3 regions of the Methylophaga sp. UBA2012 genome follow, and region 2 is predicted to be linked to each of the others. Evidence: predicted binding sites of a transcription regulator. Region 2 holds the regulator's gene; each other region holds the start of a gene.
The links. Region 2 encodes FNR, which switches genes on or off when oxygen is low (the NO sensors DNR and NnrR bind a similar motif). Its sites were predicted from a motif close to TTGATNTANATCAA; they were not measured.

Region 1: the regulator FNR is predicted to act here: its motif matches at 3,266-3,279, upstream of hemN (oxygen-independent coproporphyrinogen III oxidase).
Region 3: the regulator FNR is predicted to act here: its motif matches at 5,388-5,401, upstream of ccoN (cytochrome-c oxidase, cbb3-type subunit I).

Annotation. Positions count from the first base shown of each region.
Region 1 covers NZ_DDCG01000002.1:6,458-16,840, forward strand. Annotated here, with positions in the region: tRNA gene B2248_RS01735 (tRNA-Leu) at 1-21, opposite strand, end outside; gene B2248_RS01740 (chloride channel protein) at 74-1,807, opposite strand; gene hemN (oxygen-independent coproporphyrinogen III oxidase) at 1,813-3,192, opposite strand; gene purD (phosphoribosylamine--glycine ligase) at 3,416-4,702, shown strand; gene B2248_RS01755 (Sua5/YciO/YrdC/YwlC family protein) at 4,805-5,356, shown strand; gene hemF (oxygen-dependent coproporphyrinogen oxidase) at 5,353-6,261, shown strand; gene prfA (peptide chain release factor 1) at 6,258-7,346, opposite strand; gene hemA (glutamyl-tRNA reductase) at 7,343-8,602, opposite strand; gene B2248_RS01775 (tetratricopeptide repeat protein) at 8,597-10,383, shown strand, end outside.
Region 2 covers NZ_DDCG01000014.1:80,761-91,143, reverse strand. Annotated here, with positions in the region: gene B2248_RS11095 (primosomal protein N') at 1-1,928, opposite strand, end outside; gene folA (type 3 dihydrofolate reductase) at 2,215-2,712, shown strand; gene B2248_RS11085 (TIGR02647 family protein) at 2,681-2,932, opposite strand; gene B2248_RS11080 (pentapeptide repeat-containing protein) at 3,100-3,444, shown strand; gene tatC (twin-arginine translocase subunit TatC) at 3,441-4,172, opposite strand; gene tatB (Sec-independent protein translocase protein TatB) at 4,165-4,467, opposite strand; gene B2248_RS11065 (Sec-independent protein translocase subunit TatA) at 4,488-4,727, opposite strand; gene B2248_RS11060 (histidine triad nucleotide-binding protein) at 4,737-5,075, opposite strand; gene B2248_RS11055 (phosphoribosyl-ATP diphosphatase) at 5,075-5,392, opposite strand; gene hisI (phosphoribosyl-AMP cyclohydrolase) at 5,389-5,772, opposite strand; gene hisF (imidazole glycerol phosphate synthase subunit HisF) at 5,773-6,546, opposite strand; gene hisA (1-(5-phosphoribosyl)-5-[(5-phosphoribosylamino)methylideneamino]imidazole-4-carboxamide isomerase) at 6,555-7,304, opposite strand; gene hisH (imidazole glycerol phosphate synthase subunit HisH) at 7,331-7,975, opposite strand; gene hisB (imidazoleglycerol-phosphate dehydratase HisB) at 8,030-8,623, opposite strand; gene fnr (fumarate/nitrate reduction transcriptional regulator Fnr) at 8,722-9,471, shown strand; gene B2248_RS11020 (OmpW/AlkL family protein) at 9,588-10,265, shown strand; gene murJ (murein biosynthesis integral membrane protein MurJ) at 10,314-10,383, opposite strand, start outside.
Region 3 covers NZ_DDCG01000013.1:173,153-183,535, reverse strand. Annotated here, with positions in the region: gene B2248_RS10440 (prephenate dehydrogenase) at 1-572, shown strand, start outside; gene aroA (3-phosphoshikimate 1-carboxyvinyltransferase) at 590-1,909, shown strand; gene cmk ((d)CMP kinase) at 1,899-2,567, shown strand; gene rpsA (30S ribosomal protein S1) at 2,678-4,351, shown strand; gene B2248_RS10420 (integration host factor subunit beta) at 4,474-4,770, shown strand; gene B2248_RS10415 (MTH938/NDUFAF3 family protein) at 4,776-5,162, shown strand; gene ccoN (cytochrome-c oxidase, cbb3-type subunit I) at 5,552-6,976, shown strand; gene ccoO (cytochrome-c oxidase, cbb3-type subunit II) at 6,987-7,667, shown strand; gene ccoP (cytochrome-c oxidase, cbb3-type subunit III) at 7,863-8,789, shown strand; gene ccoG (cytochrome c oxidase accessory protein CcoG) at 9,121-10,383, shown strand, end outside.

The sequences.
Region 1 (10,383 bases), on a different contig from region 2:
TACCAATTTCACCACCTGGGCAACAAGCCGCACATTATAACGAAGATTTTCGATTTGTTCACTACCCTTTTTACTATTTTGTTACAGATTTGGGTAATTGGTAGTGGGCTTCGATCATTTCACGGGTCAGAATACCGTAGATTCGTTCGATCATCGGGGCGTTCTGACGGCTGACATAAAGGGCTTCTACATGATGTTCGTTCAGGGCCTGATACGCTTCGAACAGACTGGTATGTAAGGAAATTTTGTGAACATCACGACGGGTACCAGGAATCTGCATTAAGTCGATTTCGCTGTTTTCGCCCATGTCTTTCACGCTGACCGCTCTTGCCAGATCGCTGGCGGGCATCATCACGACAGGAATACGATCACGGGTGATGATGATCCATTCAGGACTGTTTTTTAAGGTTTGCATCGCCATTTGAGCGTTGATCACTTGATTTAAGGTGACAAAATTACGCTGCATAGCTGCCCCGACACTGACTTTTCGTAATGCTTGTGAAATGGGGTCGTTTTGAAAATCGAGTCCGCGATAACGCAGAATGCTGACAAATAGAGCATCGAGCTTAAAGTAGTCATGAATAATCAGACTGGAGAAAACAATCGCCAACATCCCTGGCAGGATGATTTCCGGATTACCGGTTAATTCCAACATGGCCATCAAAGCAGCAAGTGGGGCTTTAAGTGTGGCCGACATCATCGCACACATACCGATAACCGCATAAAAGGTCATGGATGAGGCATATTCCGGCATGACTAAATTACCGATATAACCCAGAATCGCACCAGCACAAGCACCAACGACCATAGTAGGGCCGACCATGCCGGCGGGAATGCCAAAACCAACACAGGCAGAAGACAGCACCAATTTAAGAATCAGAATAATCACCAGGCTGCCAATCGCGATTTCATTAGCAGAAATACTGCCAATAATGCCGTAACCCATACCCATTACTTCGGGCACAGCCATGCCAAAAATACCCATCAAAATGCCAGCGTAGGTTGGACGTATCCAGGCTGGATGTTTACTGAATGTGCCAGAGAAAAATTGCAGACTTTTTAACGATAAAGTCGCTAAACCACCAATAATGATGCCGAGAAAAATAATGTAGGGCAGCTCCCATAACGATTGCATTTGGGTAGCGAGATTGACGAAAACGGTATCATCACCAAAGGTCAGACGGCAGACCACTGCGCCAGTGACGGCTGCCAGAATGACTGGAATAAAGCTGGCGATATGGTATTCCATCATGATGACTTCCATCGCGAAGATCACACCAGCAATGGGGGTATTAAACGAGGCAGCAATGGCGGCGGCAGAGCCGGAAGCAACCAGAATACGTACGCTGTTATTGGGCAGTTCTAAACCACTGGCAAGTAAACTGCCGCTGGCGGCACCCAGATGAACCCCCGGACCTTCGCGACCCACAGAATGGCCGGTGATAATGGCGATACTGGTGCCGATAAATTGGCGAACCGCATTTTGCCAGGGAAGCCGGCCTTCATAGGAAGACAGCCGTTCGATCACATGCAAAATACCGGTATTGCGTTGCTCTGCATCGAGCCCACGAAATAACAGACCAATCAATAAACCGCCGATAATCGGCATGGCAAGTAACCAGTACCACGGCAAAGAGTCATAACTATCGACTTCACCAGAAGGGAATAGCAGCATCTGACCAGAATCAATGGTCAGGCGTAACAGAATGATGGCCAGACTCGACAGTAAACCGGTGATGACCGCAAGCACATAAAGCTTTACGCCCAGTCGACCAAAGATAAAGTACTGTCGGAGTTTTTCCAGCATATTCCCTATATAACTTTGGAAAATCGCTGCCTTGCTTGTTGACTGTATTTATCAAACACCATGCAGATATTACGTATTAACAAGCGGCCAGCGGGTAAGACTTCTATAGAGTCCCATTTATACTGCAACAGGCCGTCTTGGGCAAATTGTTCTAGGTCGGCAATGGCATCTGCAAAATAGTCGTTGAAGTTGATCTGATAGGCTTTTTCAATGGCGGGTATGTTCAGGGCAAAATCACAGATAAGACGGGTGATGATATCGCGACGACATTTATCATCGTCATCCAGCTCTACACCGCGTAATACGGGCAATTTACCTGCTTTGATCGCTTCATCGTATTCCGGCAGTGTTTTCACATTTTGCACATAGGCATCACCGACTTTGCCGATAGAGGTCACACCAAAACCAATCAGATCACACTCTGCGCGGGTCGAGTAACCCTGGAAGTTGCGATAGAGCTGTTTGTTTTGTTGGGCCAGTGTGAGTTCATCACCAGGTTTGGCGAAGTGGTCCATACCTATATATACATAACCCGCCGCAGTGAGTTTATCGATGGTGCGATGCAGAATTTGTAACTTCACTTGTGGTGGCGGGATATCGGCTGTGGCGATCTGGCGTTGTGTTTTAAATAGGTCTGGCATGTGTGCGTAATTAAACACAGATAAACGATCCGGGCTGGCAGCAATCACTTTGTCTAAGGTGTCGCTGAAGCTTTCCACGGTTTGATGCGGCAGGCCATAGATCAAGTCCAGGCTGATGCTACGAAAACCTTCACGACGTGCGGCGTCTAAAATCGAGAATGTTTGTTGTTCTGTTTGAATCCGGTTCACGGCTTTCTGCACTTTAGGATTGAAGTCCTGCAAACCCAGGCTGATGCGGTTAAACCCCAGTTCTCTTAACAGTTTGATGGTGGCGTCATCCGCTTCGCGGGGATCAATTTCAATCGAAAACTCGCCTTTGTCATCATCCGCCAAGGTAAAATATTTTCGTGTCTGCGCCATCAGTTCACGCATTTGTTGATGCGTTAAAAACGTCGGTGTGCCGCCGCCCCAGTGTAATTGTTCTACTACACGGTTTGTATCAAACAATTCTGCCTGCATGCGAATTTCTTCATAGAGATTTTTCAGGTAAGGCTGAGCATGCTGGCGGTTTTTGGTGATGATTTTATTGCAGGCACAATAGAAACAAACCGTATCGCAAAACGGCACGTGGAAATATAAAGAGAGTGGGCCACCACGCTGATTTGATAAGGCAATATGCTGAGCATAAGTGTCGGCAGTAAAACCATGATGAAATTCGACCGCTGTCGGGTAAGAGGTATAACGCGGGCCAGCTTTGTCGTAACGGCGGATTAATTCGGCATTAAATTCAATCGCATCAGTCATGGTTTTGTTCCTAAATAATGTGTGCAAAGTATAACCAGCGAGGATTTGTGCTGTTTTAATATCCGAACAGATCTTGACCTGGATCAAAGCTGGCGCTGGCTACGGACTGATGAGTGGAGAAAAAGAATCGCTTTGCCTATATAAATCATCGATTTTGGTGGTTTGGAAAAGCCGTTATCTACGGTATTATTAGCCTCTTTTTTAGCATCTCCGGCAATCATCTATGAAAGTATTAGTCATCGGTAGCGGTGGGCGCGAACATGCGCTTGCCTGGAAACTGAATCAATCTCCAAAATGTTCTCAAGTCTTTGTCGCACCCGGTAATCCCGGTACGGCCACTGAAACGAATATCAGCAATGTGGATATCAAAGTCGAAGATATCGCCGGGCTGGTGAAATTTGCTCAGGACAATGCGATTGATCTCACCGTGGTCGGGCCGGAAGTGCCATTAACCATGGGCGTTGTCGATGCGTTTGAAGCAGCGGGTTTACGTTGTTTTGGTCCATCAAAAGCGGCGGCACAATTAGAAGCCTCAAAGAGTTTCACCAAAGACTTTTTGGCTCGTCATCAAATTCCAACCGCGGCTTATCAAGTATTTACTCAGGTTGATGAAGCCAAAGCCTACATTCAAGAGCAGGGCGCACCCATTGTGGTGAAAGCCGATGGTTTAGCTGCGGGTAAAGGCGTGATTGTGGCGATGACCGAAGCCGAAGCCATTGCTGCGGTAGAAGATATGCTGTCTGGTAATGCCTTTGGCGACGCCGGTAGCCGCGTGGTCATTGAAGAATTTATGACCGGCGAAGAAGCCAGCTTTATCGTGATGGTCGATGGCGAACATATTCTGCCACTCGCGACCTCACAAGATCATAAAGCACGTGATGATGGTGATAAAGGCCCGAACACAGGTGGTATGGGTGCATATTCTCCAGCTCCGGTGGTCACCGATGAAGTGTTTACACGCATTATGGCCGAAGTGATTGAGCCTACTGTGAAAGGCATGGCGGCTGATGGTCGTCCTTACACCGGCTTTTTGTATGCCGGTTTGATGATTGATCAAGCCGGTGCGCCGCGTGTGGTTGAATATAACTGCCGTTTTGGTGATCCCGAAACCCAGCCTATTTTGATGCGTTTGCAATCTGACCTTATCACCTTATGTGAAGCAGCTTTAGATAAACGCTTGAATGAAGTCGAAGCTGAATGGGATCCTCGTGCAGCTATCGGTGTGGTAATGGCCGCAGGTGGTTATCCCGATAGTTATCGTAAAGGTGACGTGATTACGGGCATTGCTGACGCTGAGAAAAACGGCAGCAAAGTGTTCCATGCTGGCACTGCAAGTCAAGGTGATGATGTGGTTACGGCTGGCGGTCGTGTTTTATGTGTGACCGCACTGGGTAATACCGTGGCAGAAGCGCAAAAGTCGGCTTATCAGGCATTGGATCACATTAAGTGGAAAGATGCGTATTTCCGTACCGATATAGCCTACCGCGCTGTGGCACGTGAGCAGGGCTAAATTGACGGCTTAAGAAGGTAAAAAAAGGGGTTACTGGTTAACCCCTTTTTATTGAGTGACATTAGGGTATTCAATCAGTGTGGTCTGAATAGAGGCGAGAACATGACAAATACTTGGCGATTACGAGAAGCGGTAAAAACCCTGAATGCCGGTGGCGTTATCGGCTACCCGACAGAGGCGGTGTTTGGTGTGGGCTGCGATCCTTGGGATGAAGAAGCATTATTGCGTTTATTAGAGCTGAAACAACGTCCCTGGCATAAAGGGCTTATCCTTATCGCATCAGACTTTAATCAGTTACAAGATTTTATTAAACCCGTTGATGCCAAAGTGTTAGCCGAACTGAATAAAACCTGGCCCGGCCCTGTAACGTGGTTACTGCCAGTGCGTGAAGAAGTCCCGATGTTGTTAACGGGCTTACACGACACCATTGCCGTGCGAGTGACGGCGCACCCACAAACCCGTGCTTTATGTGAAGCCTTTGGTGGCGCGATTGTCTCAACCAGTGCCAACCTCAATGGCTTACGACCAGCGATGAATGTGCATCAGGTTCGCTGGCAATTGCCTGAGCTGGATTATGTGTTAGCGGGTAGTTTGGGCGGCGCCAAAAAACCAAGCCAAATCAGAGATGCACAAACAGGAGAAATTTTACGATGAGTACACCGGACATTGATGCCGTTCGTGAATACCTACTTCGTCTACAAGAAAGTATTTGCAACGAACTTGAATTAATAGATGGTAAAGCATCGTTTGAAATTGATGACTGGAAACGTGAAACTGGCGGTGGTGGTCGTACTCGAGTTTTAACCAATGGCGCCGTCTTTGAACAAGGTGGTGTTAATTTTTCTGAAGTCAGTGGAGATGATTTACCGGCTTCGGCAACGGCCAGCCGTCCTGAGTTAGCGGGTCGAAGTTTTCGCGCGATGGGTGTGTCACTCGTTATCCATCCTCATAATCCGTACGTACCAACATCACACGCCAATGTCCGCTTTTTTATTGCAGAAAAAGACGGTGAAGATCCTATCTGGTGGTTTGGTGGTGGCTATGACTTAACGCCTTATTACGGCAATGAAGAAGATGTGATTCATTGGCATACCACCGCTAAAGCCGCGTGTGATCCTTTTGGTGAGGATGTGTATCCACGCTTTAAAAAGTGGTGTGATGAGTATTTTTACCTAAAACATCGTGATGAGTGCCGTGGCGTCGGTGGTTTGTTTTTTGATGATCTGAATGAATGGGGCTTTGATCGCTGTTTTGCCTTTATGCAATCGGTTGGCGACAGTTATATCAAGGCTTATGCACCGATTGTGCAGAAACGTAAGGACACCGAGTTTGGTGAACGCGAACGCGACTTTCAGTTATACCGTCGTGGACGTTATGTCGAGTTTAATCTGGTGTATGACCGTGGCACATTGTTTGGATTACAGTCGGGAGGCCGCACCGAATCGATTTTGATGTCGCTACCTCCACTGGTGAAATGGCGTTATCACTGGATTCCGGAAGCCGGATCAGCAGAAGCCCGTTTATACACGGACTTTCTGCCGCCACGCGACTGGATTTAAGACTCGCCGGATAAGGCGGCGAGTTGATCCGCCTGATATTCGTTGATCAGGGGTTCAATAACCTGTTCCAGCTCACCTTCCATGATCTCAACCAGTTTGTATAAGGTCAGATTGATACGGTGATCAGTAACACGTCCCTGAGGATAGTTATAGGTACGGATACGTTCGCTTCGGTCACCTGAACCCACCAGTGATTTACGTGTTTGAGCTTCTTCGGCCGCTTGTTTTTCTACCTGCGCAGCCATGATGCGCGCTTGTAAAACGGACATCGCTTTTGCACGATTTTTATGTTGCGAACGCTCTTCCTGACATTCGACGACGATACCGGTTGGAATGTGAGTAATACGCACCGCAGAATCTGTGGTGTTAACGTGCTGACCACCGGCGCCTTGAGAGCGGTAGGTATCGACTTTTAAATCGGCCGGGTTGATATCGACTTCATCAATTTCATCCGCTTCCGGCAGAATAGCCACTGTACAGGCCGAGGTATGAATACGGCCTTGTGATTCCGTTTCCGGAACCCGTTGAACACGGTGAGCACCTGATTCGAACTTCAGACGTGAATATGCACCTTCACCAACAATGCGACAGATGACTTCTTTATAACCGCCATGTTCACCTTCCTGCGCATTGATCACTTCGACTTTCCAGCGACGAGACTCAGCATATTTAGTGTACATACGGAATAAATCGCCAGAGAAAATCGCTGCTTCATCACCACCGGTTCCGGCACGAATTTCCAGGTAAATATTGCGTTGATCATTAGGATCTTTAGGCAGTAATAACTTTTGCAGGGTTAATTCGAGCTCTTCGATTTTTTCTTCTGCAGCATTAATTTCTTCTTTTGCCATTTCACGCATGTCAGCATCATCTTCATTCAGCATCAGCTTGGCATCTTCTAATGCGCTGATTGTGCGGCGATATGCGTTGAAATTGCTGACAACAGGCTCTAATTGAGCATATTCCTGCGACAGTGATCGGAATTTATTCTGATCGGCCATGGTGTCAGGATCAGCGAGCAGACCACTAATTTCTTCATGACGATCAACGAGTGATTCTAATTTATGTTTGATCGAATCTTTCACTTGGGATCCTTGATATTAAACAGACGCCGCGCTGCGGTGAGTAAATGGCCTTCTTCATCAAATCCGGATTGACGGAGCTGGCGACTCGGTTCATGCAGTAAACGGTTGGTCAATGTACGTGCGAGCTCAGTCATAGCCTGTTCGGCAGGCATGCCTTGCTCAAATTGTTTTATTGCTCTTTCCAGTGAATGCTTACTTATCTCTTCAGCATTGTCACGTATGGCTCTAATTACAGGGACGGCATCTTGGGTTCTGAGCCAGGCCTGAAAATGATCCACTTGTGTATCGATAATTTCTTCAGCCTGTAAGGCCGCATCACGACGAGATTGTAAGTTCTCTTCGATGATTTCTTTCAGATCATCAACACAATAAAGGTATATATCATCCAATAATCCGACTTCGGCTTCAATATCGCGTGGTACGGCGATATCGACCATGAAAATTGGTTTACGTTTACGGATTTTTAAGGCTCTTTCAACAGCACCTTTACCGAGAATTGGCAGTTGGCTGGCGGTTGAGCTGACCACAATATCGGCTTCGGCCAAATGTGCCGGCAGTTCACTCAGACTAATGGCATAACCATCTACTTGAGTGGCGAGATTATGTGCCCGTTCAATCGTGCGGTTGGCAATGATGATACGTTTAATACCATTGTCATAGAGATGGCGTGCGACCAGTTCAATGGTCTCGCCTGCACCTATTAATAAGGCGGTGGAGTCAGCCAGCTCGCTAAAAATTTGTTTCGCCAGACTGACGGCAGCAAAAGCTACCGAAACAGGACTGTTTCCAATCGCGGTATCCGTACGGACTTGTTTGGCAACTGCAAATGCGTGTTGAAACAAACGGCCTAGTGATTTTCCAAGGGTATTAGCATTAAGTGATTGGCTATAAGCATCTTTTAGCTGACCCAGAATCTGGGGTTCGCCCAGCACCATAGAATCCAGACCACAGGCCACGCGCATCAGATGACGAATGGCGTCGGCATGCTGGTAGTGATACAGATAAGGAGTGATGGTGCCATCTTCCTGTTGATGATACTGATGCAACCAAGCGAGGATATGGTTGTCAGACTCTGCATCAACACAACAATAGATTTCAGTACGATTGCATGTCGACAAGATAACGACTTCAAGTATGGAATCATCTTCATGTAAAGTGGATAAAGCTGCTGGAAGCATGCTCGCATCAAACGCAAATAGCTCACGGATATGAACCGGAGCAGTGTTGTGGTTGATGCCATAGGTGACAAGATGCATATTAAGAAAAAGTCGTTATTAAATGCTGTTAAACTTTACAGCCATTATTACAATCGTCTGTTATTAGTGAAAACAATTCGCCATTCTATCAAAATCAAACGTTCAGGTCGTTTTAATATGGATTCAACGAAATCATTCATGATGAATGTAGGGCAACATACTAAATATTTTGCTCTGATCGGACTTACCTCACTCATTACTGCCTGTGCTGCAACCCCCGCACAGCAAAGTAAAGCCACAGTTGATGAGGCGCAAAAAGTCGTCAAAGCTGCACCGGAAGTGAAAGAGGAAAAAAAGCCCGAAGTCACTATGCCAATGTCACCTGAACTGATGTACTACATCCTTACTGCGGAAGTGGCGGGTCAGCGTGGTGAAGTCGGAGCCGCCGTTGAACTTTACGAGCGAGCTGCGGATATGGTCAAGTCGCCTAAACTGGCTGGCCGAAGTGCTCAGGTGGCGACACTTTCCCGAAACGAAGAAAAAATTAATCATGCTCTGGATCGCTGGTTAGAAGTGGATCCTAATAATGCCGATGTCTATATGATGCGCGCGCCATTTTTGATGATGGAGAAAGACTATGACGGCGCAGTTCAGGCCATTAATAAAGCACTGTCTCTAGCGCCAGAAAATCAAAAACTGTACTTAGCCAGAGCGACAGAAAATCTGGCTGAAGTGGCGTCTCCGGAAGAAGCGCTCGCCACACTGAAGAAATTAGATCTGTATAAGCAAGGCCATCCTGATGCGCATTATGCGTATGCTCGCTTAGCGTTCTTCTATCAGCAATACCCAGAAACACTGGCTGAAATTGATCCTTTATTAAAAGCCGATCCTGAGAATGAAAGTTATCTCGTTTTGAAAGCCGATACCTTACAGCGATTGGGTAAAACCAAAGAAGGTGTGAAACTGCTAGCCAAACCTGCAGCAAAAGATGATGCCAGTGATGAACTGCGTTTTACCTATGGCAAATTATTAGGTGATGACGGCCAACTGGACAAAGCACGCACTATTTTTGAATCCATTCAAGCGGATAATCCAGAAAATCGGGATGTGCTTTTCGCGCTTGGCTTGTTAGCGCTGGAAGAAAAAGATGGCGAAAAAGCCAAATCGTATTTCAGTGATTTATTAAGACTGGGCGATCCTACCAATCAGGCTGCGTATTTTATGGGGATTGCTGAAGAGTTGAATGCCAATGTCGATGCCGCGCTGGTTTGGTTTGCCTCAGTACCGGTGCAAAGCAGTCGTTTTGATTTAGCGCAGACGCATTACATTAATTTATTGCTGGGTCGCGATGACATCGATAAAGCCCGTGAACATCTGGCACAGTTGAGACAGCAATTACCTAATAAAGCCCTGCAGTATTACTTATTCGAAGCCAGCTTGTTACGCGACCACGGTATGAAACAAGAGGCTTTTGACTTATTAACAAAAGCCATCAAGCATTACCCAAAAAATGAAGATGCGCTTTATAGCAGAGCGATGATTGCTGAGTCGATGGATAGGCTAGATGTGCTGGAAGCGGATTTAAGACAGATTCTGGCCAATGATCCTAATAATTCTCAGGCATTAAATGCACTGGGTTATACATTGACGGATCGTACTGATCGTCATCAGGAAGCATTAAAGCTGATTCAACGTGCTCTAGAACTTAAGCCAGGTGACCCTTTCTACCTCGACAGTCTGGGTTGGGTTTATTATCGCCTGGGTGACTTAGAAAAAGCGGAAAAATACCTGCGGGAAGCGACGGAAGCCAATCCTGATTCGGAGTTCATTGCCCATTTAGG
Region 2 (10,383 bases):
TCTCTATCAGAAGATTCAGCGCGGATAACCGCCCAATTCGAAACCGGCGGTAATTCCATATCAATACGTTCTTCCAACAAGCTTTCTGCTGTTTTCTTATAGCCGTTTTTGATGAGGTTTTTCCAGAAAATATGCGCAGGTTGTTCTGTCTGAATTAATACCTCGCCTGACTTATCTCCACGCCCGGCTCTGCCTGTGACCTGGGTAATCATTTGTGCCAGATTTTCTGTGGCTCTGAAATCAGCACTATACAATCCCTGATCAGTATCGAGAACACCGACGAGAGTAACATCATGAAAATCATGACCTTTTGCCAGCATTTGTGTTCCCACCAGAATTCGGGCTTCCCCTTGTTTAATATCAGCAATCAGATCTGAAAAAGCGTTCACTCTCTGGGTAGTATCTCGATCGACCCTAATAACCGGTGTTTCAGGAAAAAGTTTTTGCAAGTGCTGTTCAATTTTTTCCGTGCCAGCACCATAACTTTTCAATGACTTTGATTCACATTCAGGACATTCTTCAACTAATCGCTGAATAAAACCACAATGATGACAAAACAAAATATTGCGATGCTGATGAACCACCATTCTTGCATCACAATGTTTACATTTAGCCTGCCAGCCACAGTCATGACACATCAAAACGGGGGCATAACCACGTCGGTTGATAAACAAAATAATCTGATTTCCCGCATCCAGATGTTTTTTGATTGCTTTGAGTAAGACATCGCTAAAGCCATGTTCAGGATTTGCTTGACTGTTATCGACTAAACGTACCGCTGGTAATTGAGCATTACCTGCTCTTTGTGTTAACTCAAGCAATTGAAAACGTTGTTTTTTTACTTGGTACAAGCTCTCTAGTGACGGTGTCGCACTGCCCATGACGATCGGTATATTGTATTTTTGAGCTCTAATCAGAGCGACATTTCTTGCATGATAACGTAAGCCATCTTGCTGTTTATAGGAACTGTCATGCTCTTCATCGATGACGATAAGTCCAGGGTCAATCAATGGGGTGAAAACGGCTGAGCGTGTACCGATAATCACATTTGCTAAACCTTGTTTTGCTAATAACCAGGCTTGTTTTCTTTCTTTATCTGAAACGGCAGAGTTCAGGATGACTATGGTCGTGTTCAGTCTTTTTTTAAATCGTTCAACAAACTGTCCTGTCAGACCAATTTCTGGAATAAGTATTAATACTTGTTTATTGGTTTTTAACACTCTTTCGGTTAGCTCAATATAAACTTCTGTTTTACCGCTACCGGTTATTCCTTCCAATAAAAAGGGCTGAAATTCTTCTTTTTTTTGCCAAACGTTTTCTACAATCTGTTGTTGTTGCAGATTCAGTATTAAATCAACATTCAGTTCATTACTTGGAATGGGTAATTTTGCTTTTTGTTGTTGTGATATCAAGCCTGCTGTTTCAAGCGCTTTGAGAGAACTGCTGACATTCCCTAAATACTGTTTAAACATCGACTGGCTGATACCGTCAGCATAATCTTCTAGTAAATCCAGACACTGTTGTTGTTTTGAACCCATTTTTTTATCGACAGTTATGTCTGTTCTGAACCACCACGTTTCTTTATCAAGTTCTGCTGGTTTTCCTGTTCTGAGTAATTTGGGTAAAGCTGTCTGAAAACATTCACCAAGAGGATGGTGATAATACCGACTTACCCAAAGTAATGTTTGCATTAATTCATCTGGAATTAATTTTTTGTCATCTAACTTTTCTTCGATCGCTTTCAACTTAGTGATATCTGTATCGCTTTTAACTTCACTCAGTTTTACAACAATGCCGGTGCAGAGTCGGTTGGCAAAGTTTACTTTTACCCGAGCACCTATTTCCCATTCGGAGATAGGTAAGTCTGAGGTGTAATCAAACAATTGTCTGAGAGGACACGGTACGCTAATGTGAAGTATGCAAGTCATTAATTAAACATAAAGAAAGAAAGATATTTTTTTAGTGATGTTAATGATTTATGCCTGTGGATTGTTGGATAGTTCTTATTACAACATATAAATCAGATTGTTATCGATGTTTACACTTGTTGATAACTTTAAAGCTGCGCAGACTAAATCCTGTGGATAAAAACTGTAGTTATCCACAGGTAAAGTTATCCACAGCTTGTGATCGATCTTATAGGGATCTTATACAGCACTTATTATGAGTAAAATTTGAGCCTATTATTAGGTTAAAAATGTGTTTGGAGAATGAATGAAAATAGCAATGATTGTGGCGATGGATGAACAAGGTGTGATTGGCAAAGACAATGATTTGCCATGGAAAATCTCTGCAGATTTACAGTTTTTTAAACGAACCACCATGGGTAAACCCATTATCATGGGAAGAAACACGCATGAATCAATTGGTAGACCACTACCTGGTCGAAGAAACGTCGTTGTGACGTCACAAGATGGTTATATTGCTGAAGGTTGTGATGTTGTTCATTCATTGGAGCAGGCATTTTCTTTATGTGAAAATGCTGAAGAAGTGATGATTATGGGAGGAGCATCGCTGTATAAACAATGTTTTCCACTGTGTGACAAACTGTATATCACACAAGTCCACACCACCATTGATGGTGGTGATACCTGGTTTCCTGACTGGGATCGTTCTGACTGGAAACTGGTGAGTTCAGAAGACCATAAAGCCGATGAAAAGAATCAGTATGATTATAGCTTTATGCTATTTCAGAAGATTCAGAACAGATGATTTGTAATGCGTGCTGTAAGTGTTCTGCAGCTTCGTAGCCTAAATCAGTGAGATAACCCCCATCATGTTGGCTGATGAGTCCTTTTTTATATAAATTTTCAGTGGCATCGATCATTTCTTGTCTGGCGTTGTGATGAACTTTAATGCCTGCTTGAGTGCTGTTTAACGGGAATTGAAGTAATACTTCGATTTCTTCTATTAGATATTGTTTGATTGTCATGATCTGAGCCTTTTGCTGTTTTTATGGATTTAAAATAGCATAAAGGGTGAAATTCATTTAGGTATTTGTGAAATATATCGGAATATTTTCTTTTGTATAGAAATATGATGGACTTAGCTAGAATCTAGCCGTTATATAACAATAAAGACAGTAAGGGAGAAACAACAATGGCTGCTCCAGTAATTACCGATAACCCACTTTACCAATTACTACGTGATGGTAAGGTTCAAGAATTTAACCAACGAGTTGCTGCCGGTGAGCAGGTAGATTTAAGGGGATGCGATTTTAGGCACTTAACCTTAGTTGGTTTGCTAGCAAAAGGTCTGGACTTTTCAAATAGCTATTTTCGTCAAGCAGATTTGAGGGGGATAGACTTTACGGAATGTGTCAGCATGGAAGGTGCGAGCATTCATGGTGCAAAAATTTCCGGGGTCTATTTTCCTAAACAATTTGAAGCCGAGGAAATTTTACTTTCTTTACAACATGGAACACGAATGCGTTACAAGGCTTAGATTTCTTGCTGTTTTTTTGGTAAAAACCGTGCGCTGAATAATCCCATCTCAAATAATAGCCAAATGGGGACAGCAAGTAAGGTCTGAGAAATCACATCCGGGGGCGTGAGTAACATGCCCACTACAAACGCCCCCACGATGATGTAAGGCCGTTTTTCTTTCAAGGCCTCCACCGTTGTCGCTTGAGTCCAGATAAGCAAGACAGTGGCAATAGGGACCTCAAAGGCCAAACCAAAGGCAAAAAATAGTTTTAAAACAAAATCCAGATAACTACTGATATCTGTCATCACTGCTACGCCTTCAGGAGCAGCTTGCGTCAAAAAAGCAAAGATCAGTGGAAACACCGCGTAATAAGCGAAAATAATTCCTAAGAAAAATAAAATGGTGCTGGCAAACAGCAGTGGGAATACCAGCTTTTTTTCATGTGAATATAAGCCTGGTGCAACAAAGGCCCACAGTTGATATAACAAAACTGGAACAGCCAACAGAATGGAGATGCTCAGCGTCAGTTTAAAGGGGGTCAAAAACGGGGAAGCGACCTCGGTCGCAATCATGGTGCTGCTCTCTGGTAATTGCTTTAAGAGCGGTTCGGACAAAAAGTGGTAAAGGTCATTAGAAAAAGGCAGTAAACATAAAGCGATGACCAGTACAACTAACACGCCTTTTAGCAAACGATCCCTAAGTTCAACCAGATGTGATATCAATGGTTGTTGATCGTTATTATCCATCTTTTTTATCTGTCTCTTCGGTGTTTTCTGTTTTTTTCTGGCTTTCTAAGCTTTCATCAATATGAATTGTTTGATTCATATCAGACATGGTTTGATTGGTTTTATTCAGAGCATCTTTAAGCTCTTGTGCCCGAAGCTCTCTTGAAATATCGGTTTTTATGGCGTGCAAAGAAGCCTGGGCTCGCCCTATCCATAATCCTGTCACTCTGATGAGTTTAGGCAGCCTTTCCGGGCCGACAACAATCAGTGCCACAAGAGCAATAACCAAGATTTCCCAGAATCCAATATCAAACATGGCAAATACGCCGATTTAGCTTAGTGAGATGTTTTATCTTTACTATCGCTTTTCTGTGATGACTCATGCGTATCATGGTGCTGAATTGAATCATGTTCACCTTTCTCGATGTCATCCTTGCCATCTTGCACTGAGTCTTTGAAGTTTTTTATGGCACTGCCTAAATCTCCGCCCAGTGAGCGTAATTTTTTTGTACCAAATAATAAAATCACAATGGCTAAAACAATCAGTAACTGCCAAATGCTAATACCACCTAACATGGTTATCTCCTAGTTAAATCCTGGCATTTTATCGCCGCCAAGGATGTGAATGTGCAGATGATCAACTTCCTGACCGCCACCCGGTCCGGTATTGATGATAGTTCTAAAGCCATTATCCAAACCTTGACTCTCTGCAATTTTAGGCAGACTGAGCATCATATGAGCAAGAAGTGAGGCGTGTTGCTGATTAGCGTGATCCAGTCTGGCAATATGCTGTTTTGGGATAACTAACAGGTGGACCGACGCTTTTGGGTTGATATCTTTAAAGACATAAATCAGCTCATCTTCAAAGATCCGGCTTGAAGGTATTTCACCTGCGATAATTTTGCAGAATATACAATCACTCATCATTTACTCCGGTTAGCCTTTTCTTCCAGGCCTGACAGGCCAAAACGTCTTGCAAGTTCGTCTAGCACCGCTTGAGTATCGATATCATTATGTGCCAGTAAAACAAGACTATGAAACCATAAGTCGGCAGTTTCATAGATGATTTCATCTTTGTTTCCACCTTTACCCGCGATAACGGTTTCTACCGCTTCCTCACCTAATTTTTTCAGGATTTTATCGGTGCCAGCAGCATAGAGACTAGCAACATAAGAACTGTCTGCATCTGCTGTTTTACGTTCAATAAGAACTTCACTCAGTTGTTTGATTATATCGCTCATGAATAGATATCTTTGGGATCTTTTAACACAGGTTCAACAGCTTGCCATTGACCCTCTTGAAGCTCATTAAAGAAACAGTGATGGCGGCCTGTATGACAGGCTATCCCGCCTTTTTGAATCACTTCAAGCAAGATGGCATCGTTATCACAATCCATTCTTATGGATTTAACGAGTTGTTGATGCCCTGACTGTTCCCCTTTATGCCATAACTTTTGTCGGGAACGAGACCAGTAAACAGCATGCCCTTTTTCTGCGGTCAGTTCTAAAGCGTCTTTGTTCATCCAGGCTAAAGTAAGTACTTGCTTGCTTTCAAACTCTTGTGTAATAACAGGAATAAGTCCATCGCTATTCCATTTTACTTGTTCTATCCAAGCTGTCATTTACAGTCTCACCTCAATACCCTGCGCTGCCATTTGTTGTTTTGCCTCTTCAACAGTGTGTTCACCAAAGTGGAAGATACTTGCTGCTAAGACAGCATCGGCATGGCCAAGTTTTATACCATCGGTTAAATCCTGAAGTTTGCCAACACCACCTGACGCAATAACAGGAACGTTCACCGCATCGCTGACTGCTCGCGTCAGTGCCAGGTCAAACCCTGATTTGGTGCCGTCTTTGTCCATACTGGTTAACAGAATTTCTCCAGCACCATAGTCGACCATTTTTTTAGCCCACTCAACAGCATCAATCCCTGTAGGTTTACGACCACCGTGGGTAAAAATTTCCCATTTATCAGTTTCGTTTTCAGTAGAGACTTTTTTAGCATCGATCGCTACCACAATACATTGTGAGCCGAATTTTTCTGCCGCTTCGCGAACAAATTCAGGATTATTAACTGCAGCAGAGTTGATGCCCACTTTATCGGCACCGGCATTCAGCATTCGGCGAATATCTTCAACCGTTCTTATTCCTCCACCAACAGTTAATGGAATAAACACCTGACTGGCTACAGCTTCAACAACATGGACCATTGTGTCACGTTCAGCATGTGTGGCTGTGATATCGAGAAAAGTGATTTCATCAGCGCCTTGTTGGTCGTAACGTTTAGCAACCTCAATTGGATCGCCGGCATCTCTGATATCAACAAACTGGACGCCTTTAACGACACGTCCACCATCAACATCAAGACAAGGAATAATGCGTTTCGCGAGAGCCATGGTTAGCTTTAAAACTCCAACGGCGGGTTTAATTTATCAGCCAGTTCCTGACCTTTTTTCAGGTCGATACTGCCTTCATAAATTGAGCGGCCTAAAATAGCCCCCATCACACCCTCGTCTTCACAAGCGCACAAAGATTCAATATCTTCATAGGAGCTGACGCCACCTGATGCGATAACGGGGATTTGAATTGCTCGAGCTAAGTTTCGAGTAGATTCAAGATTAAAGCCCTGCATCATGCCATCGCGGCTGATATCTGTGTAAATAATGGCTTCAACACCGTCTTGCTCGAATTGCTGGGCAATGTCGACGACATCATGATTGGATAATTTCGACCAGCCATCAATCGCGACTTTCCCGTCTTTAGCGTCGAGACCAACGATGATATGACCTGGAAATTCGGCACATACATCACCCACAAAATGGGGCGCATTGATCGCCTTGGTTCCCAGAATGACGTAGCGAACACCGGCGTGAAGATATGTTTCTATCGTTTCTTCATCACGAATGCCACCCCCGACTTGTACATCTAGCTCAGGAAATGTTTTGCAAACTTCATGGATAACTTCAGCATTAACCGGGTTACCAGCAAAAGCACCGTCTAAATCTACCATATGAAGTCTTTTGGCTCCCGCTTCTACCCATTTACGGGCAACGGCAACAGGATCTTCTGAAAACACGGTGTTATCTTCCATTCGCCCCTGACGCAAGCGCACGCAGTGACCTTGTTTGAGATCAATGGCAGGGATTAACAACATAATCTTACTCCGTTTGTTGATGTTGATTAGGACGACTGACCGTCCCAGTTTACAAAGTTTTCTAATAACTGCAGTCCGGCTCGCTGACTTTTTTCAGGGTGAAATTGGGCTGCAAAGATATTGTCTTTATACAGTGCGGCGGCAAAATCATCAGGATAGGCAGATGTGCCAGCGATAACACGTTTGTCTTCTGGAACAGCATAAAAACTGTGTACAAAATAAAACCGACTGTTTTGCTCTATGCCTTTCCACAACGGGTGTGGGCAGGTTTGATGAACCTGGTTCCATCCCATGTGTGGGACTTTGAGTTTTTCGCCATCAGCATTTTTAGCAGGCTGAAATAATTTGACTTCACCAGTGAAAATATCAAGTGTATTGACGCCATTATTTTCTTCACTATGAGTCAATAAGGCCTGCATCCCCAAGCATATTCCAAGAAAAGGCTTTTCCTGAGCAGCTTGTTTGATAACGTGTTCCAGTTCCAGATGTTTTAGTTCTGCCATACAATCACGTATTGCTCCAACCCCTGGAAATAAAACATGGCTGGCAGAAAGAATGGTTTGAGGATCTGACGTAACAACAACAGAGGCATTATTGGAAACTGCTTCCAGTGCTTTTGAGACAGAGCGTAAATTACCCATGCCGTAGTCAATCACTGCTATGCGATGCATGTTAAACCTGTTTATTTACTTAATAATTTATGGCTAATAATTCTTTTAAAAAGATTATAAAGCACCTTTAGTTGAAGGCAATTGTTCTAATGCGCGCTGATCCAATGAAACCGCCATTCTTAATGCACGACCAAATGCCTTGAAAATGGTTTCAGCAATATGATGAGCATTGCGGCCTTTTAGATTATCAATGTGTAGTGTAATGCCGGCGTGATTTACCAAGCCTTGGAAGAATTCGTAGAACAGGTCAACATCAAACTCGCCAATCTTATCGCGGGTAAATGTGACATCAAACTCGAGTCCAGGACGACCAGAAAGATCAAGTACAACGCGAGATAATGCTTCATCTAGCGGCACATAGGCATGTCCGTAGCGAACAACCCCTTTTTTATCACCCAATGCTTTTCTTAAGGCCTGACCGATTGTGATGCCTACATCTTCAACGGTGTGATGTGCGTCGATGTGTAAGTCGCCATTTGCTTTAACATTTAGATCAAACAAGCCATGACGGGCTATTTGATCCATCATGTGATCTAAAAACGGAACACCCGTTTCGGCATTGAATTGACCGCTACCATCCAGATTGATTGAAACTTCGATCTGCGTTTCCAGTGTGTTTCGCGCAACTGACGCGCTACGAGTGGTCATTTGATTTCCTGAAAATTAGTAATAAAAGGAGATAATAACTGTTTCGAACAAGGGTTTGAAGCGTTATTATAGTCAACGTTCACTATATAGGATTAGCAATGACCCAGTTAGGCAACGTTACCCCACTATTTCAGGACCTCGCTAAAGTCGAACATGAACATAATCTCGCTTGTCAGGAGTGTTCACTTTATCGTTTATGTTTGCCACTTGGTTTACACAATAACGACTTGATTCAATTAGATAAAATCATCAAGCGCAGTCAGAGTTATTCCCGAGGTCAGCCACTGTTTAGTACCCAGACACCGTTCAATTCTATCTATGTTGTTCGTTCTGGTTCCTTTAAAACAACGGTTTCTGCGGTTGACGGTCGCGAGCAAGTAACCGGATTTTATTTTCCGGGTGAGTTTGTTGGTCTGGATGCTATCTATGAACAGGCTTATCGTTCTAACGCAAAAGCATTAGAAAGCAGTAGTGTGTGTGAATTACCTTTCGATATGTTGCAAGAGTTGGGTACCAATATGCCTCAACTTCAAGTACAGATGATGTCACGTTTGAGTAAAGAACTGTCTGGTGATAAAAGTCTGATGTTTTTATTAGGCAAAAAAACGGCTGAAGAAAAACTGGCGACATTTTTATTATCTATTTCGCGTCGTTTCCAGGATCGTGGCTTTTCTGCACGTGAATTTCAGCTCAGTATGTCACGTGGTGATATCGCTAATCATTTGGGTCTGGCTGTTGAAACCGTCAGTCGGCTTTTTTCGCGCTTTCAGGATGAAGGCTTGATCGATATTCAAAACAAATCTATTTCTTTGCGTGACACTGAAAAATTAAAAACATTATGTGGGTAATTCCGGTAAAAATTCGTAAGCGCTCGCTTTATTGATCCAGGTCAATGCATTAACCCTACACCTCCGTAAAATTCAAACCATGTCTTACAGAACATAGTTTGTCCGAGGAGGAAAAAATGAAAACAACAACAGTTGCTGCAGCACTACTCACTACTTTAGGCTTGTCTACGCTTGCCGCTCCTGCCATGGCTTATGAAGCAGGTGACTGGTTAGTTCGTGGACGTATTATCAACGTTAATCCTAATGATGACAGTGGAACACTTACATTAAATGGTGTTGACCAAGGCACAAAAGGCGTTAGTGTTAACTCTGATACGGTTCCAGAGCTTGATATCACTTACATGCTCCATAAAAACTGGGGTGTAGAATTAATCCTAGGTTATTCAAATCACACTGTTAAAGGTGAGAAATCTTGGTCAGCTCTAGGTGATGTTATTGATACTAAAGTATTGCCACCTACTTTAACGCTGCAATATCACTTTATGCCGGACTCGAATATTAGACCTTATGTAGGTGCGGGTATTAACTACACCTATTTCTTCGATGAAGAAGTAGCAGGTAATGTTCTAGACCAGTCTGGTGCAAAAGTGAAACTGGATAGCTCATGGGGTTTAGCCGCACAAGCAGGTGTTGATGTGGCTTTAAATGATGACTGGTTTGTGAACTTTGATGTGAAATATATTGATATTGATACCACTGCACATTTCAAAAATACTGCAGCGGCAGCATCAGCAAAAATTGACGCTGATATCGACCCATTTGTTTGGGGTATTGGTATCGGACGCCGCTTCTAAGAAATTAATGTCCTCGTAGTGCTTGGCCCTCTTCGGAGGGCCTTTTTTTTATCTGTTGATTGGTCTAACTAAGCTTCTTAGATTGATACGTAAGATGAGTAGTAAGACAAAATAAATC
Region 3 (10,383 bases), on a different contig from region 2:
CACGCGAGGCATTGGGAGATAACTTCAAGCAGTTTGTGCCGGGACATCCGATTGCTGGTACAGAAAAAAGCGGTCCTTCCGCTGCATTCGCTACTTTGTATGAGGACCATCGGGTTGTTCTGACACCGGTGAGTGACACAGACCCTGCAGCCACCGCAAAAATTAAAGCCATGTGGCAGTTAACAGGGGCAGAAGTCTTTGAGATGGATGTCGAACATCACGATACGGTATTAGCAGCGACAAGTCATTTGCCTCATGTACTGGCATTTAACTTGGTAGGCATGTTAGCGCAACGTGATGATTGCGATGAAGTTTTACGCTATGCCGCCGGTGGCTTTCGTGATTTTTCGCGAATTGCCTCAAGTGATGCTGTGATGTGGCGAGATATCTGTTTGGGTAATAAACAAGCCATTCTTAATTTACTTGATGAATACCATCAAGGCATTAATAAAATCGAACAGGCCATCAAGGAAGAAGATGGGGAGTATTTAATTGAGGTGTTTGCTCGTGCTAAAAAAGCCCGGGATACCCGTTTTGCCGATCCTGATTTGATAGATAACAGTGAAGTATAAAAGTGGAATCAACAGACGTGTCTAGTGAAGCGAGTAAAAAATATATTGTTCATCCTGGTGGTAAGATTACCGGGAAAGTACGGGTGCCGGGTGATAAATCGATTTCACATCGCTCAATCATGCTTGGCTCACTTGCAGAGGGAACGACAGAAGTTACCGGATTTTTAGAGGGTGAAGATGCTTTAGCAACACTCGCTGTTTTTCGTGGTATGGGGGTCGACATCATTGGCCCTGATAAAGGTAAGGTCACGATTTATGGTGTAGGTATGCACGGCCTTAAAGCACCTGAAACAGCATTAAACCTGGGTAATAGCGGTACATCCATGCGTCTGTTATCTGGACTGCTGGCAGGCCAGGGTTTTGATGTCACCATGACGGGGGATAAGTCATTATCATCCAGACCGATGAAACGTGTGACCGATCCGTTAGCATTAATGGGCGCGAAGATCGATACCACTGATGGCAAACCACCGCTTACCTTACATAAAACAAGCAGCCTGAAAGCGATTCATTATGATTTGCCAATGGCCAGTGCACAGGTTAAATCCTGTCTATTATTGGCCGGTTTATATGCAGAAGGTAAAACGTCTGTTACAGAACCTGCGCCAACGCGAGATCATACCGAGCGCATGCTTCAGGGGATGGGCTATCAGGTAGAAAAAGAGGGCAGTACCGTTTCTCTAGTGGGTGGCGGTAAGCTGACAGCAACAAACATAGATGTACCTGCCGATATTTCCTCAGCCACGTTCTTCATGGTCGCTGCGGCGATTGCACCCGGTTCAGATATTACTCTCGAACATGTTGGTGTGAATCCGACCCGTATTGGTGTTATCAATATTCTTCAGGAAATGGGCGCAAATATTACGCTGACCAATGAAAAAGTCACTGGTGGTGAGCCTGTGGCTGATATTCGTATCCAATATGCACCCTTAAAAGGGATTCAAATTCCAGAAGATCAAGTACCTCTAGCCATTGATGAATTTCCTGCATTATTCATTGCAGCAGCCTGCGCTGAAGGTCAGACAGTGTTGACCGGGGCTGAAGAGTTACGAGTGAAAGAAAGTGATCGCATTCAAGTTATGGCCGATGGTTTAACCACATTGGGGATCGATGCCAAGCCAACAGAAGATGGCATTGTTATTACTGGTGGTGTGATTGGTAGCGGTGAGGTCGACAGTCATAGTGATCATCGGATTGCAATGTCATTTGCTATTGCGGGGCTGCAGGCTGGTGGCTCTATCCAGATTAATGATTGTGCCAACGTGGCTACCTCATTCCCGGGCTTTGTTGATCTAGCCAATAAAGTCGGTTTGCAGGTTGATGAAATTGATGGCTGATATTCCTGTATTAACGATCGATGGGCCCAGCGGATCTGGCAAAGGCACCATTGCACAAATGATAGCCAGAGAATTGGGTTGGCACTATTTAGATAGTGGTGCGATATATCGGGTACTGGCATTTGCCAGTCTTAAACACCAGATTCCAGCCTCGGATGAAAAGTCCCTTGTTCAACTAGCAAAAACCTTAGATCTACAATTTCATTTAGATGATGACGGACTCAGCGTGCTGTTAGAGGGCGAAGAGGTTAGCCAGCAAATTCGTACAGAAAAAGCAGGTAATGCAGCGTCTAAAGTGGCAGCGATTCCTGCTGTGAGGGCAGCATTATTACAGCGTCAGCGTGACTTTTGCCAATTACCCGGTTTAGTCACCGATGGGCGTGACATGGGTACGGTTGTCTTCCCTGATGCACCATTTAAAGTGTTTTTAACCGCAAGTGCGGAAGAAAGAGCATTGAGACGTTATAAGCAGTTGAAAGAGAAAGGAATTGAGAGTAACCTTTCCGATCTCATTGCAGAAATCTCAGAGCGGGACAAGCGTGACAGTGAACGTAAAGTCGCGCCGTTATTGCCCGCTACGGATGCATTGATACTGGATTCTACCGAATTAGGTATCGCTGCAGTATATGAAAAAGTGCGCAGCTATTGTGCAATTTAATTTTTTGGTGCCTGTTCGATACTTGTCGAATGGGATGTTTAACGATCTCGCATGAGCGAGTGATTAATTAGGTGATCTTGTTTCCTCAACAGGGTCAAGGATATTTAACAATGAGCGAAAGCTTTGCTGATCTCTTCGAAGAGAGTCTAAATTCAACTCCAATGCAACCAGGCAAAATTGTTACCGGTACGGTAGTCAATGTCGGTCCTGATGTTGTTATGGTCAATGCCGGTCTGAAATCAGAAGGCGCTATCCCAGTTTCAGAATTTTTGAACGAAAATGGTGAAGTAACGGTTTCTGTTGGTGACTTAGTCGATGTATCGCTGGAATCATTAGAAGATGGTTTTGGTGCGACACAATTGTCACGTGATAAAGCGAAAGCTGCCGAAGCATGGACTAAATTGGAACACGCGTTTGAAGCGGGTGAAACCGTTATGGGTATCATTTCTGGTAAGGTCAAAGGTGGTTTCACCGTGGATCTGGAAAATATCCGTGCATTCCTTCCTGGTTCTTTGGTTGATGTTCGTCCAATCCGTGATACTACTCACCTGGAAAATAAAGAACTCGAATTCAAACTGATTAAACTTGATCGTCCACGTAACAACATCGTTGTTTCACGTCGTGCGATTATGGAAGAAGAAAACAGTGCAGAACGCGAAGCGTTATTAGAAACGCTGGAAGAAGGCAAAGTAGTTAAAGGTATTGTTAAGAACCTGACTGACTACGGTGCGTTCGTTGATCTGGGCGGCATCGATGGTCTGTTACATATCACTGATATGGCGTGGAAACGTGTCAAACACCCATCTGAAGTTGTTGCTATCGGTGACGAAATTGAAGTTCAAGTACTGAAATTTGATAAAGACCGTGAACGTGTTTCACTGGGTCTGAAACAAATGGGTGATGATCCTTGGAAAGATATCGCTCGTCGTTATCCAAACAGCACACGCATCCACGGTAAAGTCACAAACATTGCTGACTACGGTTGCTTTGTTGAAATCGAAGATGGTGTTGAAGGTTTAGTTCATATGTCTGAAATGGACTGGACTAACAAAAACGTTCACCCATCTAAACTGGTTCAACTGGGTGATGAAGTTGAAGTTATGGTTCTGGATATTGATGCAGAACGTCGCCGTATTTCTCTGGGTATCAAACAATGCCAAACGAACCCATGGGAAGAGTTTGCGATGACCCACAACAAAGGCGACAAAGTGAGTGGTGCTATCAAGTCAATCACTGATTTTGGTATCTTCATCGGCTTAGACGGTGGTATTGACGGTCTGATTCACTTGTCTGATATCTCTTGGGAAGAAGACAACGAAGAATTAATTCGTGACTTCAAGAAAGGTGATGACGTTGAAGCGGTTGTTTTAGCGATTGATCCTGAACGTGAACGCATCTCTTTAGGTATTAAACAATTACAAGACGATCCGTTCTCTGCTTACTTAGCTGAGCATCCACGTGGAAGCATTGTTAACGGTAAAGTCATTGCTGTTGACGCTCGTGGCGCAACAATTGAATTAGCTGAAGGCGTTGAAGGTTATGTTCGTGCTGCAGATATTGCTCGTGAACGTGTTGAAGATGCAAGTAAAATTCTGGCTGTTGGCGACGATGTTGAAGCTAAATTTACTGGCATGTCACGTAAAGATCGTACGCTAACTCTTTCTATTAAAGCGAAAGATGATCAAGAAGAATCAGAAGCTGTGAAAGAGTACAGTAATGTTTCTGCAGGCAACACTACTCTGGGTGATTTGCTGAAAGAACAAATGGATCAGAAAGACAATTAATCGTTTTTCAATTTAAAGATGAACCCCTGATTTTGTCAGGGGTTTTTCTCTAATAGATTCAGAAGATTAAAGCCGATATTTGATATTGGTGTTTAGCGCATTATTCCAGGAATTTTAAAGACATGACCAAATCAGATTTGATTGAAGTTTTATCTGAAAAACAATCTCTATTGAATTATCGTGATGTTGAGCTTGCAGTTAAACTCATTTTAGAACAGATGAGCGATAGCCTTTCACAAGGAGATAGAATTGAAATTCGCGGGTTTGGTAGTTTTACCTTACATCATCGACCACCACGTGTTGGGCGTAACCCAAAAAGTGGTGAATCTGTTCAGTTAGATGAAAAATATGTACCGCATTTCAAGCCTGGTAAAGAGTTGCGTGACCGCGTCAACGATGCGGCAGGTTATCAGCAGTAGAACAGATGAAACTGAGCCAGGAAGCGGTTTTCGAATTTAACCAAATCCACTCATATGATGAACAGTCAGTCACTGTTCGCCAGAAAAATACACAAATTCTTAAGTCTTATGACCTCGGGTTTGTTTTGACGCCAAATCAAATAATAGAAAATATTGACGTCACTAATATCCAAAATCTAACAGCAGATACTCTGTCTGCTTTAAAAGCGCTGGCTCCAGAAGTAATTATTTTTGCGACTGAAGCCGGCCTTTCTTTTCCCCTGATAAACACAGCCAAGTATTTCAACGAGCAAGGTATCGGAACCGAGTTTATGACATTGTCATCTGCCTGCCATACATACAATTTACTGTTAGCAGAAGAACGTTCAGTGGTACTGATCCTCAGTCCTTAAATACGAGCAAATTTAATAAGCCGCAATCATTCATTATCTTGACATTATCCATATTTCTTTTTTTTTAACGGATTTTTGTAACTATTTGTTTTTTTAATATAAATATAGGTTTTATGTCAGGTGCCAACGTTGACCAACTTGACCGGACATTTTGTTCTTAGGAAAATTCCCTGTTACGTGCGGGGTGGGGCATTTCACAGCACAATGAGCTTTATCACACAACGTTTGATCTAGATCAATGTTTTGATGTGAAGCAATTCTAATGATTGATGTAAAATTCTAACTGCTTTCGATATTCATTGAAGCATGTAGAAAAGGGTCCTGATTTTGTTGTGTGGTTTTCAGCAAAGTTGAGAGAGAGTTTTCCAAAGAGAGAAGGTGTGGTCGCTATGCAAGCGGAACAACAACAATATAACTTTCAAGTGGTCAAGTGGTTTGCCTATATGGCATGCGTCTACTTGGTCGTTGGCACCGGTATCGGTGTTTATATCGCCTCAGAATTGGCTTGGCCAGTCCTGAATTTTGATAATCCATATATCAGTTTTGGTCGTTTACGTCCTTTACATACCAATGCGGTTATTTTTGCTTTTGGTGGTTCAACACTAATGGCAACAGCTTATTACATCGTACAGCGCACATGTCGTACGCGTCTATGGAGTGATAAGTTAGCCTGGTTCACTTTTTGGGGCTGGAATCTCGTTATTCTTGGTGCTGTAATCACCTTACCTCTTGGTTACACTCAATCAAAAGAATATGCGGAATTAGAATGGCCGATTGATATTCTGATTGCAGCGGTATGGTTGGTTTATACCTTTAACTTCATCATGACAATCTCAATTCGCAAAGTTTCACATATCTATGTTGCAAACTGGTTCTTCATTGCGATGATGGTCATGATTACTTATCTGCATGTTGTGAATAGCTTGGCTATCCCTGTTGAATTATTTAAATCTTATTCACTGTTTTCAGGTGTTCAAGATGCCATGATTCAGTGGTGGTGGGGTCATAATGCGGTTGGTTTCTTCCTGACTGCAGGCTTTTTGGGAATCATGTACTACTTTGTTCCTAAACAAGCGAATCGCCCTGTATATTCATACCGCTTATCTGTCATCCATTTCTGGGCATTAGTTTTCGGTTATGTTTGGCTAGGTGCTCACCATCTTCAATATACTGCGTTACCTGATTGGACTGGTTCATTAGGTGCCGCTATATCATTAGCGATGATCATTCCTTCATGGGGTGGTGCAATCAACGGTATGTTTACATTGAGTGGAGCCTGGGACAAGCTGCGTACCGATTATATCTTACGCTTCCTGATTGTCTCTTTAGCATTCTATGCGATGTCAACTTTTGAAGGTCCAGTCATGGCTTCAAAAACTGTTAACGCATTATCACACTATACAGACTGGACCATCGGTCACGTTCACTCAGGCGCATTAGGCTGGGTAGCGATGGTGTCTATCGGTGCGCTTTATCATATGGTTGAACGTATGTGGGGAACAACCATGTACTCAATCCGTCTAGTGAATCTCCACTTCTGGATGGCCACAATTGGTACAGCGGTTTATATCACAGCTATGTGGGTATCCGGCATTATGCAAGGCCTTATGTGGCGTGCATATGATGACTACGGTAACTTGGCCTACACCTTTGTTGAGTCAGTTGCTCAAATGCACCCTTACTATGCAATGCGTGCTATGGGTGGACTGATATTCTTCTCAGGTGCTTGCATCATGTTATTCAACGTTACAGTGACTATCCGTCGTGCAATTGCTAAGCCATCGGCTGCAATGGCAACTGCGGCTAACATTTAAGGAGACTGGAATGTCTGATCATAATTCTAATAAACCAGTTACCTTTCAAGAAAAACTGGAAAAAAATATCTGGGCGCTTGTGTTAGCAACGGCATTGGTTGTTTCTGTAGGCGGTATCGTAGAAATCGTTCCTCTGTTTTACCTCAAAACCACTTTTGAGGATCAAGTGCATCCTGAGTATGAAGAGCTGAAAACAGTTCGCCCATATACGGCACTTGAATTAGCTGGTCGTGATATCTATCAACGTGAAGGCTGTTATTTGTGCCACTCACAAATGATCCGTCCTTTTCGTGATGAAAAAGATCGTTACGGTCATTACTCTCTGGCTGTAGAGTCAAAGTATGATCATCCTTTCCAATGGGGTTCAAAACGTACTGGACCTGATTTAGCCCGTGTTGGTGGAAAATATTCTGATGCATGGCATATTCAGCATTTACATAACCCCCGTTCGGTTGTACCTGAGTCTGTTATGCCAAGTTATCCATGGTTAGAACATGCAACCATTGATGGCAATGGAATTGAAAAACGTCTGCGGGCGATGAAAGTCTTAGGCGTTCCATACACGGATGAGCAAATTGATAATGCTGCTGCAGAAGTTGAAGGTAAAACTGAAATGCAGGCGTTAGTTGCTTATCTGCAAGTGTTGGGAACAATGGTCAACTTTGAGCCTGGCAGGTCATATCGTGAGTAAACTTCAAGAGTATTTTCATACTAATTGGAGTGAAATGACAGCAACCGACTGGTTTGGCTTAGTGTTTACAGTAGTAATTTTTATACTGATGGTGGTGCTCTATTTTTGGGTTCTTAACCCTAAAAATAAAGACAAAATAGAGTCTCACCGCACTATGCTGCAGGACGATGACGATACAAATTCGGAGAAATGATGATGGCTGATAATAAAAAGAATCCTAATGAAGTGCCAGATACAGGGCACGAATGGGATGGCATCAGAGAGTTAGAAAATCCACCTCCACGTTGGTGGACAAATGCCCTTTATTTGAGTGGCTTGTTAGTGTTGGTCTATTTTATCCTTTATCCATCGCTGCCATTAATTAATGACAGTACAAAAGGATTGTTAGGCTGGACTCAAATCAAAGAGTACAAAGAAGATATGGCAAAAGTTCAGGACGTCAGAGCCCCATATGAAGAGAAATTAGCTTCAATGACGGCTGAAGAAATCCTTGCTGACACCGAAATGAGAAACTACGCAGTAGGTTCGAGCAAGGTTTTATTTGGTGATAACTGTGCTGCATGTCATGGTACTGGTGGTGTTCCAGCTAAAAACTCTGGCTATCCTATTCTGGCCGATGATGATTGGTTGTATGGCGGTGATATCAACACTATCGTCACCTCTCTTGCGGCTGGACGTCATGGCATGATGATGGCACATGAGAAAACCTTAAAACCTGAGGAAGTGGATGGTTTGGTTAAATTTGTTGAAAACTTATCAAATGGCAAAGCCACAGAGGCCGGATGGAAGTTATTTAACGAAAAAGGCTGTGTCGGTTGTCATGGTGCAGATGCCAAAGGTATCCATGAATTAGGCTCAGCTAACCTGACCGATAAAATCTGGCGCTTCTCAGGTGATCCGGAAGAGGTTCGCTACACAATCCTGCATGGCGTTAATGACCCATCAGATCCATTAACACGTGTTGCTATCATGCCTGCATGGAATGAAAAGCTTGCAGTGAAACTTGAAGCTGAGAAATGGGATGAAGAGCCTGAATACGAAGGCGATGAAACTCAGCGTTTATCAGTAACTGAAATTAAGAAATTAGCTGTTTATGTTCATCAATTAGGCGGTGGGCAGTAATCAATATCACTCCTCTCAGTTAGTTTCTGAGAGGAGATGAAATCTTATTCAGGAGAGAAGATATGCATATTGACGCAGTTGTTATTGGAGCGATTGCATCTGTTGTTCTGACTATTGTCGTAATAGGTGTTATCGGTTATAGAATTATGAAAAATCTAGACGATAAATAATTGTTATAGAAAATAAATAATTATTATTGAACCGTTGTTTAGGTAAATGGAAAGCCGACAAATAAAGTCGGCTTTTTTATAACGAATTAATATCAGTAAGTACTAATATTAGATTGTGCCTGTGTTAAAATGCACGCGATGAATACTATTTCGGAGATGATATGAGTCAATCACAAACAAACGTTAATGATGATGTCAGCCAAATTTATGAAGAAGTCTCCGATTGGCACGTGAATACCGGTGACCAAAAAGTGGTTGCCAAACGAATCAAGGGCCGATTTCGACTCCGGAAGTGGCTAGGGATGTCTGTTTGGTTAATATTCTTTTTAGGCCCATACATTCGTTGGAATGGGCACCAGGCGGTTTTGTTTGATATTCCAAATCGACAATTTAATTTCTTTCATTTAACGATTTATCCTCAAGACATCTGGATGTTGTCGTTAACATTATTATTCTTTGCTATTTTATTAGCCGCTGTAACCAGCATTGCAGGACGCGTGTTTTGTGGTTACTTCTGTTTTCAGACTGTCTGGACAGATATCTATACCTTTATCGAAACCAAGCTTGAAGGAGATAGTCCTCAGAAGGCGATGAAGTTCAAAAAAGCGCCCTGGTCATTTGATAAGTTGGCACGTGTGGTAACGAAGCATTCTTTATGGATTGCGATCGCGCTGATTACCGGAATTTCCTTTGCCGCATGGTTCACGGATGCTTATCAGTTATGGCCTGAGATTTTTAGCTTACAAGCACCATTGCCTGTTTGGATTTCAATGGCGGTGTTTGGTGTATTTACTTATGTATTTGCAGGCTTTATGCGTGAGCAAGTCTGTTTCTGGTTATGCCCATATGCTCGACTACAAGGTGTGATGTATGACCAGGATACTGTTTTACCAGCTTATGATGCTGAACGTGGTGAACCGAGAGGTAAACTAAAAAAAGGTCAGCTGGAGGATGAAACCAAAGGTAGCTGTATTGATTGTAAAGTCTGTGTTGCTGTTTGCCCAACCGGTATTGATATAAGAAAGGGACAGCAAGAGGGCTGTATTACATGTGGTATGTGTATTGATGCATGTGACAGTATTATGGATAAAACTAATCAGCCTCGCGGTTTGATTCGTTATGCTTCCTATAAGGAACTGCATCACGATAAAAACGTCTTAGCCATGTATAAAAGACCTCGTGTCATTATATATAGTTTGATTTTGCTGACAGCATTGTCAGGTATTATTTATGGTTTCTTCACGCTGTCACCAACTGAGTTCCAAGTTATTCATGATCGTCAACCATTGTATGTAAGGCTCAGTGATGGTGGGATCCAGAATAAATATACGTTGAAGTTATTAAATAAAACAAAAGAACCAATCGACGTCCGTTACGATGTCGAAGGATTGGAGGGTGCTACCCTACATGGTATGGGCGATAAA